2 linked regions of the Actinoplanes teichomyceticus ATCC 31121 genome follow. The protein of the gene in region 1 binds, or shares a complex with, the protein of each later gene. Links are inferred from orthologs where the notes say so. Each region holds a gene or a part of one and is shown on either strand. Other genes may lie near its edges. The genes, in order: pcrA and uvrB.

Evidence for each region.
Region 2: the proteins of pcrA (region 1) and uvrB are in contact, whole or in part, in a crystal structure (PDB 7EGT), measured with the Thermus thermophilus proteins. The link is inferred for Actinoplanes teichomyceticus ATCC 31121 from one-to-one orthologs. Residues at the interface, in WP_096412145.1 of Thermus thermophilus: His654, Arg656, Phe657, Gln666, Asp668, Glu669, Lys680, Arg681, Leu682, Ser683, Lys685, Tyr686, Ala687; in WP_096411307.1 of Thermus thermophilus: Glu23, Leu25, Arg26, Asp27, Gly28, Glu29, Arg30, Phe31, Arg55, Glu326, Asp327, Phe328, Glu379, Ser382, Gln383, His398, Gly400, Arg401.

What each region holds. Positions count from the first base shown.
Region 1 is NZ_CP023865.1:745,959-756,052, forward strand. The notes cover bases 2,253-5,346. They hold pcrA (DNA helicase PcrA), read left to right. Parts: upstream 2,253-2,621; coding sequence 2,622-5,072; downstream 5,073-5,346. Other genes in these bases: ACTEI_RS03495 (bifunctional metallophosphatase/5'-nucleotidase), read right to left, coding at 2,253-2,452; ACTEI_RS03505 (M23 family metallopeptidase), read right to left, coding at 5,069-5,346. Also shown: ACTEI_RS03490 (chorismate mutase), read right to left, coding at 1-171; more of ACTEI_RS03495, read right to left, coding at 611-2,252; more of ACTEI_RS03505, read right to left, coding at 5,347-5,890; ACTEI_RS03510 (M23 family metallopeptidase), read right to left, coding at 6,009-6,764; icmB (coenzyme B12-dependent isobutyryl CoA mutase small subunit), read left to right, coding at 7,180-7,584; sucC (ADP-forming succinate--CoA ligase subunit beta), read left to right, coding at 8,098-9,276; sucD (succinate--CoA ligase subunit alpha), read left to right, coding at 9,281-10,094. UniProt on the Escherichia coli protein: A helicase with DNA-dependent ATPase activity. Unwinds DNA duplexes with 3'-5' polarity. Translocates on single-stranded DNA with 3'-5' polarity. Initiates unwinding more efficiently from a nicked substrate than double-stranded DNA.
Region 2 is NZ_CP023865.1:1,864,176-1,874,157, reverse strand. The notes cover bases 3,272-6,253. They hold uvrB (excinuclease ABC subunit UvrB), read right to left. Parts: upstream 5,831-6,253; coding sequence 3,713-5,830; downstream 3,272-3,712. In the rest of the region: ACTEI_RS08545 (TerC family protein), read right to left, coding at 305-1,306; ACTEI_RS08535 (antibiotic biosynthesis monooxygenase family protein), read left to right, coding at 2,374-2,709; coaE (dephospho-CoA kinase), read right to left, coding at 6,453-7,649; rpsA (30S ribosomal protein S1), read right to left, coding at 8,076-9,569; ACTEI_RS08515 (class I SAM-dependent methyltransferase), read left to right, coding at 9,874-9,982. UniProt on the Escherichia coli protein: The UvrABC repair system catalyzes the recognition and processing of DNA lesions. A damage recognition complex composed of 2 UvrA and 2 UvrB subunits scans DNA for abnormalities.

The sequences.
Region 1 (10,094 bases):
GACCAGACGGGTGCCGCCGGAGGCCATCCGGGTCTTGCCGACGGTCTGGGAGAGCCGGGAGCGCTCCAGCCAGAGGTCGATGATGGCCTGATCGATCTCGTCGATCCGTTCCCGCATCGCGCGGATCTCGTCGGCGGCCAGGGGCTTGCCGGCACCCGTGGACTCGTCCATCTGCGGGGCGGAACCGTTGGCGGACTGGTTGATCACGTCGGCGGTCATGCGTGCTCCTCGGGTGCTCATCGCCCCGGGCTTCCCACAGCCCGGGAAGCAAACAAGCCCCGGGCTGTGGGAAGCCCGGGGCTTGGAGTAGGTCTGTCGTTCAGCGGCGACCTACGGCTGCCGGACTTCCGGTGCCGTAGTAGAAAAATCGCGCCTGCTGGATCACGAGCCGAGTATGCCCCGCTCCCGGACCCGGCCGCAAGGAAACCGCCCGAACGATGGGACGCGAGTCGCGTCGTGTGCCCGGGCCCGGGCTCGCCGCGTGCCGGGACGGCTCGCCGGCGGCGCGGCGCGGCCGGAGCGGCCATCGTGACCTGCGCAGACACGGGCGACGGTGGAGAGCTGCGGTGGCCCGGCGCGACGCGCCGGGCCACCGGAGACGGTGCGTCGGTCAGGGGGTCGTGGTGATGCGGTCGGCCCGGCCCGGGGCGATGGTGCCGGTGCCGAGGTACGCGGTCAGGGCGTCGATGTCGAAGCCCGGGGCGGTGACCCGGCCGGTGCCCTTGGTCAGGGCGCTGAAGCCGTCGCCGCCGTTGGCCAGGAAGTCGTTGGTGGTGACCTGGTAGGTGGTGGCGGGGTCGATCGGGGTGCCGTTCAGCGCCAGGCCGCTGACCCGGGAACCGAGCGCGGCGGAGGCGCTCCAGGTGTAGCTGAGCCCGGCGGAGACCTGCAGGATCTTGGTGGTGGTCTGGCCGTTGTAGCCGGCGAACTGCTGCTCCAGCACCTCCTTGAGCTGCGCGCCGGTCAGCGTCTGGGTGACCACCAGGTTGTTGAACGGCTGCACGGTGAACGCTTCGCCGTAGGTGACCCGGCCGTAGGCCTCGCCGCCGGAGGACTGGTCGGCGTCCAGGTCGGCGCGGATGCCGCCCGGGTTCATCAGGGCGATCCGGGCGCCGGCGGCCGAGGTGTAGGCCAGCTGGGCGTCCGCGATCACGTCGCCGAGCGGGCTCTCACCGGCGGCGTTGGCGGTGCGCACGATGTCGCCGGAGATCGCGCCGACGACCCGGTTGGCGATCGGGGCGACCGCGGTGCGGTACTTGTCGGCGACCTTCTTGGCCGCGGCATCGACGGTGTCCGGGTTCTTCAGGTAGACGCCGGTGGCGTCCCTCTTCCAGCCGCCGTTGCCGTCCGGCACGCCGTTCTCCACGATCACGTTCTTCGCGGTGATCTCGGTGAACCGGCCGCTGCGCCGGTCCACCGACCAGTCGATGTCGGTGATCAGCTGGCCGTTGCTGCCGGCGCTGGTCACCACGGTGTCTCGCCCGGCCCGGTTGGGCAGCTTGCAGGAGTAGAAGCGGTGGGTGTGCCCGGACACGACCAGGCCGATCTCCGGGTTCAGCCCGGCCACGATCGGCACGACGGGCCCGGAGAAGCCGGCGCAGTCCGAGACGCCCGGCGTCGGGGTGGCGGCGGCCTGCGAGCCGCCCTCGTGCAGCAGCAGCACCTGGGCTTTGACCCCGACCAGCTTGAGGATGTTGCTCCACCGGTTCGCGGTCGCCACCTCGTCGGTGAAGTGCACGTTCTGGATGCCGGCCGGGTTGACGATGCCGGCCGTGCCCTCCAGGGTCGCGCCGATGAAACCGACCGGCACGCCGCCGACGTACCGGATCTCGACGGGCGGCAGGATCGGCCGCCCGGTCTTGTTGTCGATGGTGTTCGCGGCGAGGTAGCTGAACCGGGCCCCGCCGAAGCCGTCGCCGTCCTGGCAGCCGTCGACCGGGTGGCACCCGCCGCGCTGGATCCGGATCAGCTCGGCCACGCCCTCGTCGAACTCGTGGTTGCCCACTGAGCTGATCTGCAGGCCGACGGTGTTCATCAGCTCGATCGTCGGCTCGTCGTGGAACGCGGCGCTGACCAGCGGGGTGCCGCCGATCAGGTCGCCGGCGCCGACGGTCAGGGTGGTCCGGCCCTCCTGCTTCGCCTCGGCGCGCAGCTTGCGCAGGTACGTCGCCAGGTACTCCACCCCGCCGGCCGGGGTACTGGTGCCGCCCGCGTTGACCACCGCGCCGCTGCCGGTGGGCGGGTCGATCGCGCCGTGGAAGTCGTTGTAGCTGAGGAACTGGCCCTTGACCACGGCGGGCCCGCGGGCGCCGGCGTACTGGGCGGTCACCGGGGCGAACTCGGCGGGCGGCGCGGCGGCCACGGGCCCGGCGGCGGGCACGGCGGAGAGCGCGCCGGCGACCGCAAGCGCGACGGCCGGCACGGCGATGCGTCGCCGAAGCGGAGATGTCATGACGTTCGATCCCTCGATCGGGTTGGACGGTCGGGCAACTCGATCAGACTGGAGGATCGGCCGGGTCGGCGCCACCACTTCGAGGTGACAAGTCGATTGCTGATCGCCGATGCGGCGCCGCCCGCGGTGCGACGTCGTGTCGGAGGGTCGGCATACACTGGCTCCCGCGATGCGACCTTCCTTTGAATCCTCCGACGACGCCCTGTTCGCGCTGCCCACCGCGGCCCCGCCGGCCGCGGCGCCGGCCCCGCAGGTGCCCCGGCCGGCGCCGCACGCGGCTCGCCGGGCCGACCCCGGCGCACTGCTCGACGGGCTGAACGGGCCCCAGCGCGACGCGGTGACGCACGCCGGCTCGCCGCTGCTGATCGTGGCCGGCGCGGGCTCCGGCAAGACCCGGGTGCTGACCCACCGGATCGCCTACCTGCTGGCCGCGCGGGACGTGCACCCCGGCGAGATCATGGCGATCACGTTCACCAACAAGGCGGCCGGTGAGATGAAGGAGCGGGTGGCCCAGCTGGTCGGCCCGCGCGCCCGGTTGATGTGGGTCTCGACGTTCCACTCGGCCTGCGTCCGGATCCTGCGGGCCGAGCACGAGCACGCCGGGCTGAAGAGCACGTTCTCGATCTACGACGCGGACGACTCGCGCCGGCTGATGCAGATGGTCGCCCGCGAGCTCGATCTCGACCCGAAGCGGTACACCGCCCGTGGCCTGGCCGCCCAGGTGTCCAACCTGAAGAACGAGCTGGTCGACCCGGAGGAGTTCAAGGGCCGGGCGAACGGGCCGAACGAGCGGGCCGTCGCCGAGGCGTACGAGCTGTATCAGCGTCGTCTGCGGGAGGCGCACGCGCTGGACTTCGATGACATCATCATGGCCACGGTGCACCTGTTCCAGTCGCACCCGCTGGTCGCCCAGGCCTACCGGCGCCGCTTCCGGCACGTGCTGGTCGACGAGTACCAGGACACCAACCACGCGCAGTACACGCTGATCCGCGAGCTGGTCGGCCGCGACGACGAGGACCCGTCCGAGCTGTGCGTGGTCGGTGACGCGGACCAGTCGATCTACGCGTTCCGCGGCGCGACGATCCGCAACATCCTGGAGTTCGAGCGGGACTACCCGGACGCCCGGACGATCCTGCTGGAGCAGAACTACCGCTCCACCCAGACCATCCTCTCCGCGGCCAACGCGGTGATCGACCGGAACACCTCGCGCAAGCCCAAGCGCCTGTGGAGCGACCAGGGGACCGGCGAGCAGATCGTCGGGTACGTCGCCGACACCGAGCACGCCGAGGCGGACTGGGTGGCCCGGGAGATCGACCGGCTCTGCGACAACCACGGCGTGCGCCCCGGCGACGTGGCCGTCTTCTACCGCACCAACAACCAGTCCCGGGTGTTCGAGGAGGTGTTCATCCGGGTCGGCCTGCCGTACAAGGTGGTCGGCGGGGTGCGCTTCTACGAGCGCAAGGAGGTGCGCGACGCGCTGGCGTACCTGCGGGCGGTGGTGAACGAGGACGACACGGTCAGCGTCCGCCGGGTGCTCAACACCCCGAAACGGGGGATCGGCGACCGGGCCGAGGCCTGCGTCGAGGCGCTCGCCGGCCGGGACCGGATCTCGTTCGGCCAGGCGCTGCGGCACGCGCGGAACGCTCCGGGCATCTCCACCCGCGCGGCCAACAGCATCGCCGACTTCGTGCGGCTGCTCGACGACCTGCGCGAGATGGCGACGGTCGCCGCGCCGGAGGAGGTGCTGGAGGCGGTGCTGCAGCGCTCCGGCCTGCTCAGCGAGCTGGAGGAGAGCCTCGATCCGCAGGACCAGGGCCGGGTGGAGAACCTGCAGGAGCTGGTCAGCGTGGCCCGGGAGTACACCGAACGGGTGGAGTCGCAGGCCGCCGCGGCCGAGACCGCGGACCCGGAGGCGCCGGCGGCCACCCTGGCCGGGTTCCTGGAGCAGGTGGCGCTGGTCGCCGACGCCGACCAGATCCCCAGCGACGACCCGGAGCACCAGGGCGTGGTGACGCTGATGACCCTGCACACCGCGAAGGGCCTGGAGTTCCCCGTGGTGTTCCTGACCGGGCTGGAGGACGGCGTCTTCCCGCACATGCGGGCGCTCGGTGACAACACCGAGCTGGAGGAGGAGCGCCGCCTGGCGTACGTCGGGATCACCCGGGCCCGGCAGCGGCTCTACCTCTCCCGGGCGGTGACCCGCTCGGCGTGGGGCCAGCCGCAGTACAACCCGCCGTCCCGGTTCACCGACGAGCTGCCGTCCGAGCTGGTGCGCTGGGAGCGCACCGGCGGGTCGTACACGTCGTGGTCCGGCACCGGCGGCGGGGTGGGCGGCCGTGGTGGCGGTGACCGTCAGCGCGGCGGCGGCTTCGCCGGCGGCACGCCCAAGGCGCAACGCATCGCCGAGCGGCTCGGCATCGACGCCAGCCGGCTGGCCACCGCCAGCGAGCTCAAACAGGCCCCGAAGGTGGAGGTCGGCGACCGGGTCAACCACCAGAGGTACGGCCTGGGCCGGGTCGTCGCCGTCGAGGGGCACGGGCCCGGCGCCCGCGCCCAGATCGACTTCGGCGACCAGGTGATGTGGCTGATCCTGCGGCACGCCCCGATCGAGAAGCTCTAGGCGCCGTCCGGTACGGCGGCGCAGCCGGGGATGCCCACCCCGTGCCGCCGCAGCCACGCGGTCGGCTCCACCGGGTTCTTGTAGTGCCCCTGGTGCACCTCGAAATGCAGGTGTGGGCCGGTCGAGTGCCCGGTCGAGCCCTCGTCGCCGATGTGCTGCCCGGCGCGCACCACGTCGCCGGCGGCCACGGCGATCCGCGACAGGTGGCCGTAGTGGGTGAGCCAGCCGTTGCCGTGGTCGATCAGCACGGCGTTGCCGTACCCCTGCGCCGTGCCGGCCTGGACCACCGTCCCGGCGCCGGCCGCGACGATCGGGGCGCCGTCCGCGGCGGCCAGGTCGACGCCGGCGTGCAGCCGGCCCCAGCGCTGCCCGAAGCAGGAGGTGACCCGGCCCGCGGGCAGCGGGTCCACCCAGTCGGCCCCGCCCAGCGCGGTGGTGGTCACCGCGGTGGTGGTCACCGGAGCGGGCTTCGGCCGGCGTTGCACCGGGTCCGCCGGGATGCCGTGGTTCTCGGCAGAGGCCGGCCGCCGGGGATGCGTCTTGGCGGGCGCCCCGTCGCCGGCCGGCGGGACGATCGGCAGGGCGGCGGGGGCGTGCGCGGCGGTGTGTCCGTCGCTGGTCGGCTGACCGGCGGGTCCGGCCACGGCGGCGCCGCCGGCCACCCCGATCCCGGTGGCCAGGGTGGCGCTCAGGGCGGTGAGGGAGAGGGCGGAGCGGCGGCGGCTGGCGAACAGGGCCGGGAACGCGGGGGCGCGGTGCCGGTGGAGGCGCTCCTGACGGTGCCGCCCGCCGCCCGCCGTTGCCGAGATCTGCCCCACCCGAGACACCCCTCCCGATGACCGTGCCCAGTGCTGTCACGGTTCTGTCGGTGCGGGTGCGGGGGCGCTGAGACGGTGCGGACCGGTTCAACCGACCCGCAACCGGGGCGGTTGCGGGTCAGGAGGCGGCGGCCGCGGCCATGCCCGCGTAGACCGACTCCATCTGGAGCTTGATGTCGACCTGGTGCTCGCGCAGGAAGGTGATCGGGTCGGTCGGCTTGCCGTCCACGTGCACCTCCAGATGCAGGTGCGTGCCGTACGAGTACCCGCTGTTGCCCACCTCGCCGATCACCTGACCGGCCTTCACCACGTCGCCCTTGCTCACCAGCAGTCGCCGGGAGTGCGCGTAAATGATCTCGGTGCCGTCGTCCTGCCGGACGGTGATGGAGTAGCCGTACCCGCCGTTGTAGCCGGCCGCGGTGACCGTGCCGGCGTGCACCGCCTTGTACGGCGTGCCGTCCGGGGCGGCCAGGTCGATGCCGGCGTGCAGCTTGCCGAACCGCACGCCGAACGCCGAGGTGAACTCGTAGTCGTCGAGCGGCAGGAGGTAGACCTCGGAGGCGGCCACCGCTTCGTCGATCCGGGCGCCGGCCTTGGCGGCGGTGTCCCGGCTCTCGCTGCGCGACGCCCGGCCGGCGTCGTCCGAGCGGCTCTGCAGGGCGTCCGTGGCGACCTGGGAGGTCTTGTCCAGGCTCTGCAGGATGTCCGGGTTGACGGTCTTGGAGTCCGGGAGGTTCGACGCGGCGCCGAGGGCGACCACGCCGGCGCCGACGAAGGCGGAGGTGACGACTGCGGCGTAGCGGCTGCGCGGAGGGGTCGGTACGCGGCGTCGGCCGCGATAGCGATCGGGCTCAGACGACAAGCGCTGGCGCACGAAGGACCCTCCGTCGGTGGCATTGCGGCGGCAGGCGCGAGCTCCGCACAAAGCGGTTGACAGGTGCTGGCCGGGCGGTCGCTGGGGGGTGAACCTGTGCGACAGCCGTGGCCACGGTAACGAAACGGCAGCCGGGTCACAAGTCGCAGCGCCAATTCCGTGACAGTTCCGCGCCAGCATTGATCAGCTATTGTCCGAAATGGTGACGTTTCCAGGAAGGTGAGATATCAACGTTCTGTGATCGCTGATAAAGCGGAAAGTAATGTGACCGGCGCAACCATTCCGCGGCCGTGTCGCGGCGCGGGGACGCTACCCCGCGCCCGCCGCGGCGGGTTACCGTTCGTTCAGGTGGCCGGTCCGGAAGACCCGGGCCGGGCGCCCGGACACCGAGGTCCACAGCTCTAGAGGGGTCAGCATGCAAGCACGGATCAGGGTCGTCGTCGCGAAGCCCGGCCTGGACGGGCACGACCGAGGCGCCAAGGTGGTGGCCCGGGCGCTACGGGACGCCGGCATGGAGGTCATCTACACCGGACTGCACCAGACGCCCGAGCAGATCGTCGAGACGGCGATTCAGGAGGACGCCGACGCGGTCGGCCTCTCGGTTCTCTCCGGGGCGCACATGACGCTGTTCCGCCGGGTGCTGGAACTGCTCGCCGAGCGCGACGCGGCCGACATCGTGGTTTTCGGCGGCGGCATCATTCCGGAGGATGACATCGCGGAATTGGAATCACTCGGCGTAGCGAAGGTATTCACGCCGGGTGCGACCACCGCATCCATCATCGAATGGGTCCGCGCCAATGTAGCCACCCAGGTGGCCTGAGCATAGGGAAGGGCCGGACGCACCCCTCACACGTCCGGCCCTTCTATGCGCGATGCCCCGCCGCCACCCCTCGACCGACAGGGCATCGGCCGCTTCCTCGCCCGGCGCGCCCGGTAGCAGCGTGCCGACATCCCACTCAACGACGCCCTTCTCCGGCGGTTACGCGCGTCCGCGTGACTTTTTCGCCGGCGGTTGCGCGCGGCCCGCCCGGACATCGACGACCGGCGTCACCGGCGGTGCCGCCGGGCCCCGGCGGCCACCTGCGCCACACTCGTCCCGAGCGTCCCGGAGCTGCGTTTTCGTCCCTCTGGTGTGTGGTCTTGCACACCGTCTACCCGCGCGGGCGGGGATCCCGAATCGGTCGCTAGTCTGCGGGTGAGGGCCATTCGGCAGTTGCGGATGGCCGGACGATCCTCACGCTGGCGGCGCCACTGCGACGCGCCGCGCACACAACAGGTCGGGACGCAATGGTGCGGCTTGCCGGCGCTTGGCGTCGCGAGCGAAAGGAGACACGTGGACCTGTTCGAGTATCAGGGGCGCGACCTGTTCGAACGGCACGGGCTGCCCGTGCTGGGCGGCGGTGTCGCCGAGACCCCGCAGGAGGCCCGGGCGATCGCCGAGCGGCTGGGCGGCAAGGTTGTCGTCAAGGCGCAGGTCAAGGTCGGCGGCCGCGGCAAGGCCGGTGGCGTCAAGCTGGCCGACGGGCCGGACGAGGCGCAGGCCCGCGCGACCGACATCCTGGGTATGGACATCAAGGGCCACACGGTCGGCAAGGTGATGCTGGCCGAGACGGCCGACATCAAGGAGGAGTACTACTTCTCCTACCTGCTGGACCGGGCCAACCGGACGTTCCTCTGCATCGCCAGCGTCGCCGGCGGCATGGAGATCGAGACGGTCGCCGAGGAGGACCCGGAGCGGGTCGCCAAGATCGCGATCGACGCCAGCAAGGGCGTGGACGAGGCGAAGGCGCGCGAGATCGTCGCCGCCGCCAAGTTCCCGGCCGACGTCGCCGACCAGGTCGTCGACATCGCGGTCAAGCTGTGGCAGGCGTTCGTCGCCGAGGACGCCACGCTGGTCGAGGTCAACCCGCTGGCCAAGGTCGGCGACGGCCGGGTGCTGGCGCTGGACGCCAAGGTCACCCTGGACGAGAACGCGTCGTTCCGGCACCCCGACCACGAGGCGCTGGTCGACAAGTCCGCGGTCGACCCGATCGAGCAGGCCGCCAAGGCCAAGAACCTCAACTACGTCAAGCTCGACGGCGAGGTCGGCATCATCGGCAACGGCGCGGGCCTGGTCATGTCGACCCTCGACGTGGTGGCGTACGCCGGCGAGAAGCACGGCGCCGTCAAGCCGGCGAACTTCCTCGACATCGGTGGCGGCGCGAGCGCCCAGGTGATGGCCGACGGCCTGGAGATCGTCCTCGGCGACCCGTCGGTGAAGTCGGTCTTCGTGAACGTCTTCGGCGGCATCACCGCCTGCGACGCGGTGGCCAACGGCATCGTCCAGGCCCTCGCCCTGCTCGCCGAGCGCGGCGAGCAGGTCACCAAGCCGCTCGTGGTACGTCTCGACGGCAACAACGCCGAGGCCGGCCGTGCCATCCTCGACGGAGCGAACAACCCGCTGGTCGAGCGGGTGGACACGATGGACGGAGCGGCCGAGCGCGCCGCCGAGCTCGCGGCTGCGGGGAAGTGAACTAATGGCTATCTGGCTCACCAAGGACTCGAAGGTCATCGTCCAGGGCATCACCGGCTCGGAGGGCTCCAAGCACACCCGCCGGATGCTCGCCGCCGGCACCAACGTGGTCGGTGGCACCAACCCGCGCAAGGCCGGCACCAAGGTGGACTTCGACGGCACCGAGCTGCCGGTGTTCGCCACGGTCGGCGAGGCGATGAAGGAGACCGGCGCGGACGTCACGGTGATCTTCGTGCCGCCGGCCGGGACCAAGGCCGCGGTCATCGAGGCGATCGACGCCGGGATCCCGCTCGCCGTGGTGATCACCGAGGGCGTGCCGGTGCAGGACTCCGCCGCGTTCTGGGCGTACAACGTGGCCAAGGGCGGCAAGACCCGGATCATCGGCCCGAACTGCCCGGGCATCGCGTCGCCGGGCGCCTCCAACGCCGGGATCATCCCGGCCGACATCACCCCGCAGGGCCGGATCGGCCTGGTCAGCAAGAGCGGCACGCTGACCTACCAGCTCATGTACGAGCTGCGCGACTTCGGCTTCTCCACCTGCGTCGGCATCGGTGGCGACCCGGTCATCGGCACCACCCACATCGACGCGCTCAAGGCGTTCCAGGACGACCCGGACACCGACGCGATCGTGATGATCGGTGAGATCGGTGGCGACGCCGAGGAGCGGGCGGCCGAGTTCATCAAGGCCAACGTCACCAAGCCGGTGGTCGGTTACATCGCCGGCTTCACCGCCCCGCCCGGCAAGACCATGGGTCACGCCGGCGCGATCATCTCCGGCTCGGCCGGCACCGCCGACGCGAAGAAGGCGGCGCTGGAGG
Region 2 (9,982 bases), 1.1 Mb from region 1 along the record:
GGCCGCCAGGCTGTGCCCGCCCTTCCGGGGCCGCCAGGCTGTGCCCGCCCTTCCGGGGCCGCCGGACTGCTCCCGCCCCTCCCGGGCCGCCGGACTGCTCCCGCCCTTCCGGGGGCCGCCGGATTGCTCTCGCCCCTTCCGGGGGCCGCCGGATTGCTCTCGCCCCTCCCCGGGACGCCAGGCCGCTCCCGCCCCTCCCCGGGACGTAGCTACGCGTGGGCCCGGGCGACATCGGTCGCCCGGGCCCGGTGCTCACGGGTGTGCGGGAGCGGTGCTCACGGCGTACTGGAAATCGGGTTCTGGGTCAGCGGTCTGCGCTGACCAGATCCTTCTTGCGGTCGCGGGCCGATTTGGCCAGGCTGGCGACCGTGGCGACGCCGAGCGTGCCGAGGATGACCAGCAGCGACAGCCAGATCGGGATCTCCGGCGCCCAGTGCAGCCCGTGGCCGTCGTTGATGAACGGCAGGCTGTTGGTGTGCAGCGCTTCGAGGAAGAGCTTCACGCCGATGAAGGCGAGAACCGCGGCGAGCCCGACGTTGAGGTAGACCAGACGCTCCAGCAGGCCGCCGAGCAGGAAGAAGAGCTGGCGCAGGCCCATCAGCGCGAAGACGTTCGCGGTGAAGACCAGGTACGGCTCCTTGGTGATCCCGAAGATCGCCGGAATCGAGTCGAGCGCGAAGATCAGGTCGGTCGTGCCGATCGCGATCATCACGATCAGCATCGGCGTGAAGAGGCGCTTGCCGGCCGCGGTGACCACCCGGAACTGCCCGTCGGCGAACGACGAGGAGATCGGCAGCGCCCGCTTCGCCCAGCGGATCAGCACGTTCTCCTTGAATTCGTCCTCGTCGTTCTCGCCGCCCTTGACCAGGGTCACGGCGGTGTACACCAGGAACGCGCCGAAGATGTAGAACACCCAGGAGAACTGCGCGATGAGCGCCGCGCCGGCAGCGATGAACGCGCCTCGCATGACCAGCGCGAGCACGATGCCGATCAGCAACACCTTCTGCTGGAATCGGCGCGGCACCGCGAACCGGCCCATGATGATGACGAAGACGAACAGGTTGTCGACACTCAACGAGTACTCGGTGAGCCAGCCGGTGTAGAACTCCCCGGCATAGCGGCCACCGGCGACGGCCCAGACCCCCGCTCCGAAGAGCAGCGCCAGCGCCACGTAGAACGCGACCCAGCCGCCGGCCTCTTTCATCGTCGGCTCGTGCGGCCGACGCCCGATGATCAGAAGATCGACGGCGAGCACCGCCACCAGCGCCACCAAGGTGGCGAGCCAGACCCATGTTGAAACGTTCAATGCGACCCTCCGGCAGACACGTGTCGTCGCTGCGCCGACTCGAGATTTCGAGACGAAGCAGCGACGTGCGACTGTCGGAGGTCTCTTCCGCCGCGGACACCCGCGACCCCCGGCCCCGGGTCAACCCTGCTGGTGACCCAGCCGGGCATGCCGTGTTGACGAGACCGGAGCGGGGGAATACTCCCCTCCCACGTTGCCCATTGTTGCGCATCCGGGGCTCGATCGACACACCGGGAGCCCAACAGTGGCAGGGCTCGCTTCCGAAACCCCTCACCGGGGCGACTACTGCCACGTAACTCCGCGGTCACCCCGGCGCCACCCACCCGGCAGCTGGCCGAGGTCGTACATCAGCGCCTTCACCAGCCACTTCCCGCCCGCGAAGGGACCGCCGGCCGCCGTTGACCCGGCGTCCCCCGCAGCCCCGGTCCCCCGGCTGGCGCAACGACCCGCCGCGCTGACCACCCGTTTCACTCATGCATCGCGGTCACCGTCCTGGACCCGGGTAGCCGGTCACCACACCGTCGCGGGTGCAACCGTTCCCCGCGCCGCCGATGCCGCCGGAGGCCCCGAGCGGGCGGTCACGCCGCAGAAGCGACGCTCCGCCACTCGCGCCGGGCCACCACCGTGCACCCTGCCCCGGGCCACCACCCATCGTGCACGCCGCACCCCGCGCCGGGCCACCACCGTGCAGCCTGCCCGGGCCACCACCGTGCAGCCCGCACCCCGCCGGGCCACCACCGTGCAGCCCACCATCATGCCGGTCGGGCGCCGCGGCCCTCCGTCCCGTCGGCCCGGATCGGTCGGCGCCCGCCGCTCCGGCACATCGCCGGCCCCGTTGCGAGCAGGCTTCTCTTAACTGGCGCGGCACTGTTTGCTGCGAGCAGCGTTGTCTTGGTTCGAGCAGCGCTGTCTTCGTTCAAGCGGCGTGGCCCGGATCCGAGTGGCGTGGCCCGGATCCGAGTGGCGTGGTCCGGATTCGAGTGGCTGCACACACCTGTGCCAGGCAAAACTCGGTCTAAGGCATCCTAGTAAGCTAGCCATCTGGTGCGTATGGGACGCTTGCGGGCATGATCCTCGAAGTCACGCTTATCGACATCCTCCCGGGCCGGGAGGACGATTTCATCGCCGCCTACCAGCTCGCCCGCCCCCAGATCGCGGGCGCCGAGGGCTGCCGGGGGCTCCGGCTCAAGCGTGGCGCCGAGTCATCCAACCGCTTCGTGCTCCTGGTCGAATGGGACTCCATGGAAGCCAACGAGCACAACTTCCGCCGTACCGACCGCTTCGCCCAGTGGCGTGCCTCGATCTCCGCCACCCTGGCCCAGCCCCCGCTGTCCGAATACTTCACCGAGATCGCCACCCCGGCCGGCCGCCCCGACCCGGATCACGACTTCTTCGCCGCCTGACCGGACGGCCCCGGCGTCACCAGCACCCGGCCGAGGGCGGCACACGGCTCGACTCGCCGGGTCGCTCCGAGCGAACATCAATCGAAAACGGCACACGCCCCCGCCGGAGGCCCTCCGAGCCGGCGCAACGAACAGTCCCGACTCGTCAGCCTGCTCGTGCCGGCGCACCCCTCCGAGCCGGCGCAACGAACAGTCCCGACTCGGAGCGGCGCTCGCCGGCACGAGCAGCCTGACGCCGAGGGCCGCCGGATCCCGATCGCCGAGAGGCGTTCACGACCGGCGGCCGGATCCACCTCCGCAGAGACCACCGCGCCGGCAACCGAGGACTTTCCGAGATCGGAGGCGGGACCAGGCACGACCACGGCCCAAGGCGGTTCACGACCAGCGCGCCGTCCGCCTCACCGGAACTGTCCGAGGCCGGGAATCCGCCCACCACACCGGACCGGTCCTCCGGGTCGCGGATCCGTCGGACCCCCACCCCAGGCTCGATCCGCAAGCCACAGACCACAAACCCGACCGAGCCAAGCCCGAACCCACCCGGCCCGGCCGAACAGACCTGCCCGCGAAGCGCCGAAGGCCGAAGGCACCCGGAAGCCCAACCTGGGCCGCGAAGCGGCCAAAACCGAAGACCGCCTTGGAGCAGCCCGCCCTGGGCCGCACGGCATCCAAGGCCGAAGACCGCCATGGACCAGCCCAACCCGGGCCGCGCGGCGTCCAAAGCCGAGAACCGCCATGGACCAGCCCAACCCGGGCCGCGAACGCATCCGAGCCGCAAGACAGTCAAGACTCAGCTCGAACGAATCCGCAGGTGAGCACGCGGCCAGAACCGATGGCACCCCCGCCTCCGACACGCGCGGCAGCCACCCCAGCCACGCAAGATTGTGGGCGGGGAGTGCCTTTCGGAGACATCAAAAGCCTGACGGGCTCCGAAAGGCACTCCCCGCCCACAACGGCCCCACCTCGCGCGCAGCCCGGAAACACCAGGCCAAACCACGGCAGCGGGCTACTTCACCCCGGCCATGTCCATCCCCCGGAGCTCCTTCTTCAGTTCGCCGATCTCGTCCCGGATCCGCGCCGCCAGCTCGAACTGCAGCTCGCGCGCCGCCCCCAGCATCTGGTCGTTGAGATCCTGGATGAGCTGCGCGAGCTCCGCCCGGGCCATGCCCTCGCGGGCCGGGCCTGCCGACCCGCGGCCCTTGGAACGCGTCTCCGGCACCGGCGCCTTGCCCCGCGACATCTGGCGGCCTCCGCCACCGACCATCGGCCCGGCCACCGCCGAGTCGGTGTCCTCCGCCTCGCGGTAGATGTCGTCGAGGATGTCGTGGATCTTCTTGCGTAGCGCCTGCGGCTTGATCCCGTTCGCCTCGTTGTGGGCGATCTGCTTGGCGCGGCGCCGGTCCGTCTCGTCGATCGCGTCCCGCATCGACGGGGTGATCTTGTCAGCGTACATATGCACTTCGCCGGAGACGTTACGTGCGGCACGCCCGATGGTCTGGATCAGCGACCGGCCGCTGCGCAGGAAGCCCTCCTTGTCCGCGTCGAGAATCGCCACCAGCGACACCTCGGGCAGGTCGAGACCCTCGCGCAGCAGGTTGATGCCGACGAGGACGTCGTAGTCGCCCTTGCGCAGCTCCTTGAGCAGCTCGACCCGCCGCAGCGTGTCCACCTCGGAGTGCAGGTAGCGCACCCGGATGCCGTTCTCCAGGAGGTAGTCGGTGAGGTCCTCGGCCATCTTCTTGGTGAGCGTGGTGACCAGGACACGTTCGTCCCGCTCGGTGCGCAGCTGAATCTCGTGCATCAGGTCGTCGATCTGGCCCTTGGTCGGTTTCACCACGACCTGCGGGTCGACCAGCCCGGTCGGCCGGATCACCTGCTCGACGAACTCGCCCTGCGCCTGATCCATCTCCCAGGTGCCCGGGGTCGCGGAGAGGAAGACCATCTGGCCGACCCGGTCGAGGAACTCGTCGAACCGCAACGGACGGTTGTCGGCCGCGCTGGGCAGCCGGAAACCGTGCTCGATCAGGATACGTTTCCGGGAGGCGTCGCCCTCGTACATCCCGCCGATCTGCGGGATCGTCTGGTGCGACTCGTCGATGACGGTGACGAAGTCGTCCGGGAAGTAGTCCAGCAACGTGTAGGCCGGCTCACCGGGACGGCGGCCGTCCATGTGCATCGAGTAATTCTCGATGCCGTTGCAGAAGCCGACCTGACGCATCATCTCGATGTCGTACGTGGTCCGCATCCGCAGCCGCTGCGCCTCCAACAGCTTGCCCTGGCGCTCCAGCTCGGCCAGCCGCTCGGCCAGCTCGGCCTCGATGTCACGGATCGCGCGCTCCATGCGCTCCGGACCGGCGACGTAGTGCGTGGCCGGGAAGATGATCAGCTCGTCCACCTCGCGGACCACCTCGCCGGTGAGCGGGTGCAGGTAGTAGAGCTTCTCCACCTCGTCGCCGAACAGCTCCACGCGGACCGCGAGCTCCTCGTAGGCCGGGATGATCTCCAGTGTGTCGCCCCGGACCCGGAACGTGCCGCGCTGGAAGGCCATGTCGTTGCGCGTGTACTGGATGTCGACCAGCCGGCGCAGCAGCTTGTCCCGGTCGATCTCGCCGCCGACCTTCACCTGGACGGCGCGCTCGATGTACTCCTGTGGGGTGCCCAGGCCGTAGATGGCGCTGACCGTGGCCACCACGATCGTGTCGCGCCGGGTGAGCAGCGACATGGTGGCCGAGTGGCGCAGCCGCTCCACCTCCTCGTTGACCGACGAGTCCTTCTCGATGTAGGTGTCGGTCTGGGCGATGTACGCCTCGGGCTGGTAGTAGTCGTAGTAGCTGACGAAATACTCCACCGCGTTGTTCGGCAGCAGCTCGCGGAACTCCTTGGCGAGCTGCGCGCAGAGCGTCTTGTTGGGCGCGAGCACCAGCGCCGGCCGTTGCAGCCGCTCGATCAGCCACGCGGTGGTCGCGCTCTTGCCGGTGCCGGTGGCGCCGAGCAGCACGGTGTGCCGGTCGCCGCGGCGCACCCGCCGCTCCAGCTCGTCGATCGCCGCGGGCTGGTCACCGGCCGGCTGGTAGTCGCTGACTACCTCGAACCGGCCGTCGAGTCGTGGAATGTCGAGCGCCATGCACACCACCGTACGTCGGGGGTACGACAACTTTCGCCCGCCACCGGTGGGATCCGGTGCGGCCCGCGCCGTGCCGATGGTGCACATTCGACCGCACCGTGCGGCATTGTCTGGTCTTTACCGCGCCCCCTACCCTGGCGGGGTAGGCCGCTCGCGGCGGCCGACGAGCACGGTCGGGGTCACCCAACGATCCAGCCGTGCCGCACCGCGGTCGATGCGCCCCGACATCCGGCGAGCGCACCTGCGGGGGTCGCGCTCCCGAGCCGGCCGGCCGCCGCGAGCGCCGCTCCCCGCCACCGAACACCCACCGCGCCATCGAGCGCCGCTCCCCGCCACCGAACGCCCACCGCGCCATCGAGCCATCGAGCACCGCTCCACACCGCCGATCGCCCACCGCGCCATCGAGCACCGCTCCCCGCCACCGGACGCCCACCGCGCCATCGAGCCATCGAGCACCGCTCCCCGCCACCGAACGCCCACCGCGCCATCGAGCGCCGGACGTGCGTCGCGGCCCGGCCGGGACACCGGTCCACGCCGAGCGAACGCCCGGTGGAGACGACAATCCGACAGAAGCCCCCGGCGGGGCGGAGGCACCGGCACGCCCAGCCGACGACGGGCCGGCTCAGGAGATCGGCGGCTGCCAGCCGGTGGCCTCCGCCCAGTCGTCGGCCGCCCGCGCCTCCTCGTCGAACCACGGCTCCTTCGCCGCCGCGTAGCCGGTCCGGTCCGCGAACCGCAGCGCCAGCTCCGCCTTGGCCGCCGCGTAGGCGTCCCGCGCCGCCGGGACCGCCCGCAGGTGGTCACGCATCAGCAGCGCGAACCGCCAGCCCGGTGACCCGGCCACCCGCACGTGCAGGATCACCGGCCGGCCCGGGTCGGCCGAGCCGTGCATCCGCTTCGGCCAGGTCTCCCCCGGCAGCCGGCGCGCATTGTCCGCCCACTCCCCCGACCGGCGCGGGAACCCGGCCGCGGCCAGCCGGTCGGCGAGCGCGTCGGCTTCGGCCAGGGTGCGTACGGAAAGCATCAGATCGATGATGTTCTTCGCCGGCAGACCCGGCACCGCGGTGGATCCGATGTGGTGGACCTCGGCGGAGCCGATGGCGCCGCCGAGGTGCTGCCGGATCCGCGCGATCAGCCGGGCGGCCGCCTGCGGCCAGTCCGGCTCGGGCGGCACGATGCTGAGCTCGGGCGATTTGCGGGCGGGCCGGCGCAGCCGGACGTTGTGCTCGAACTCGACCAGCCGGTCGCGCCACAGCTCGTCGACCCGGGCGTGCAGGGTAGCGAGGTCGTCCTCGTTGGGCAGGAGCACGTCCGCCGCGGCCCGCCGGGTGGCGTCGTCGGCCTGCGCGCCGATCCGGGCGGCGGCCTCGGCCGCCGACATGCCACGGTCGCGCATCAACCGCCGGATCCGCATCTCCCGGTCCGCGGTGACCACGATCACCAGGTGGTACGTCGGAGCCAGCCCCGTCTCCACCAGCAGCGGTACGTCGTTGACCACGATCGCGTCGGGCGGCGCGGCCCGGACCATCTCGGCGGTGCGCGCCCGGACGCGTGGGTGGATGATCCGCTCCAGGCGACGGCGCGCCTCGTCGTCACCGAAGACCTTCGCGCCCAGGGCCGGGCGGTCCAGCTCACCCTCGGGGGTCAGCACGCCCGCGCCGAACGCCGCGACGATCTCGGCGAGCCCGTCGGTGCCCGGCTCGACCACCTCGCGGGCGAGCCGGTCGGCGTCGATGATCACCGCACCGCGCTCCGCCAGTCGTGTGGCGACGGCACTCTTGCCGGCGCCGATGCCACCCGTGAGACCGACCATCAGCATGGACTCAGTATCCCGGCACAGGACGCCGCGCGCCTCGCGGCCGCCGGTCACGACTTGGCGAAAGGCGCAAGGACGACAGTCACCCCGAATTCGCCCGGCCGGGGCGGGCACGCGACCGCGGGGACGGATCGCCCCCCGGGGGCGAGAAGCCGACCGGACGAGGAGCCGACCGGACGAGGAGCCGACCGGACGAGAAGCCGACCACGCGGGGAGCCGACCAGGCGAGAAGCCGACCAGGAGGGGAGCCGACCAGGAGGGGAGCCGGCCGGGGCGACCGCCGCGCATCCGGGGCCCACGGCCGGGAGACCGGCGCGCGTCCGCCTCGGAGCGGTCCCGGGCAGGGAAGCGAAAAGGCCGCCCCGACCTGAGGTCGGGACGGCCTTTCACGCTGTTACCGGAACAGAATCACCGGAGCAACCGGGTGACTCAGCTCTTGCCGCCGGCCAGCTTCTCGCGCAGGGCGGCGAGGGCCTCGTCGGTGGCCAGGGTGCCCGCGGGCTCCTCGGCGGCGCGCGCCGGGGCCGGCGAGCTCGACGAGGAGGAGGTCACGCCGCCGGCCGGAGCCGGGTTGAGCGCGGCGTCGGCGTCGGCCTCGCGGCTCGCCTGGACCTGCTTGGTGTGGGCCTCCCAGCGCTCGCGCGCCTCGGCGTACTGCTTCTCCCAGGCCTCGCGCTGCTTCTCGAAGCCTTCCATCCACTCGCCGGTCTCCGGGTCGAAGCCCTCCGGGTAGATGTAGTTGCCCTCGGCGTCGTAGGTCGCGGCCATGCCGTAGAGGGTCGGGTCGAAGTGCTCCTCGCCCTCGACGAAGCCCTCGTTGGCCTGCTTGAGCGACAGCGAGATCCGGCGACGCTCCAGGTCGATGTCGATGACCTTGACCAGGACGTCGGAGCCCACCTGGACGACCTGCTCGGGCAGCTCGACGTGCCGCTCGGCCAGCTCGGAGATGTGCACCAGGCCCTCGATGCCGTCGTCCACGCGGACGAAGGCGCCGAACGGAACCAGCTTGGTGACCTTACCCGGGACGATCTGGTTGATCGCGTGGGTCCGGGCGAACTGCCGCCACGGGTCCTCCTGGGTCGCCTTCAGCGACAGCGAGACGCGCTCGCGGTCCAGGTCGACGTCCAGGACCTCGACCTCGACCTCCTGGCCGACCTCGACGACCTCGGACGGGTGGTCGATGTGCTTCCAGGACAGCTCGGAGACGTGCACCAGGCCGTCCACGCCACCCAGGTCCACGAAGGCGCCGAAGTTGACGATGGAGGACACGACGCCCTTGCGGACCTGGCCCTTCTGCAGCTTGTTGAGGAACTCGGTGCGGACCTCGGACTGCGTCTGCTCGAGCCAGGCGCGGCGGGACAGGACCACGTTGTTGCGGTTCTTGTCCAGCTCGATGATCTTCGCCTCGAGCTCGCGGCCGACGTACGGCTGCAGGTCGCGGACGCGACGCATCTCGACCAGGGAGGCCGGCAGGAAGCCACGGAGGCCGATGTCGAGGATGAGACCACCCTTGACGACCTCGATGACCGAGCCGCGGACGACGCCGTCGTCCTCCTTGATCTTCTCGATGGTGCCCCAGGCCCGCTCGTACTGAGCGCGCTTCTTCGAGAGGATCAGACGGCCTTCCTTGTCCTCCTTCGTGAGGACGAGGGCTTCGATGTGGTCACCGACCGACACCACTTCCGCGGGGTCCACGTCATGCTTGATCGACAACTCGCGCGAGGGGATGACGCCCTCGGTCTTGTAGCCGATGTCGAGCAGGACCTCGTCCCGATCGACCTTGACGACGGTGCCTTCGACAATGTCGCCGTCGTTGAAGTACTTGATGGTCTCGTCGATGGCTGCGAGGAAAGCTTCCTCAGAGCCGAGGTCGTCGACGGTGACCTTGTTGGCGCTCGAGGTGGCCTCGATGCTGCTCGTCATGTGGACAGTTGCTCCGAACGGATGGATTCGTGGTGTCTCTCGCACTCGACGGAACTGCCACCGGAAGCGGCACGAGCGAACGAGACGACCAACCCAGGAGCAGTCAGATCATTGCCAGTCGATCATGCCAAGACCGGCGACCACGGAACCTGCTCCCTGCCGAGGCACACGTTCCGCGAGCGCATCGACTAGCTTACCGTGCGCATTACCACAGGTTGCAAGCCCTCCTGATGAGCGCGGCACATTGTTCGGTCGCAACCCGTCATCATGCCCGTTTTAGACTAATTCAGGGCGTGCGACGCGCCTGTCGTACCGTGGTCGGGTGACCGAGATCCCCACCATCGAGACGCCCTCGCACCGCCGCGTGACCGAGGATGAGACGCGCCACGCCAACCGTGCCTGGTGGGACCTCG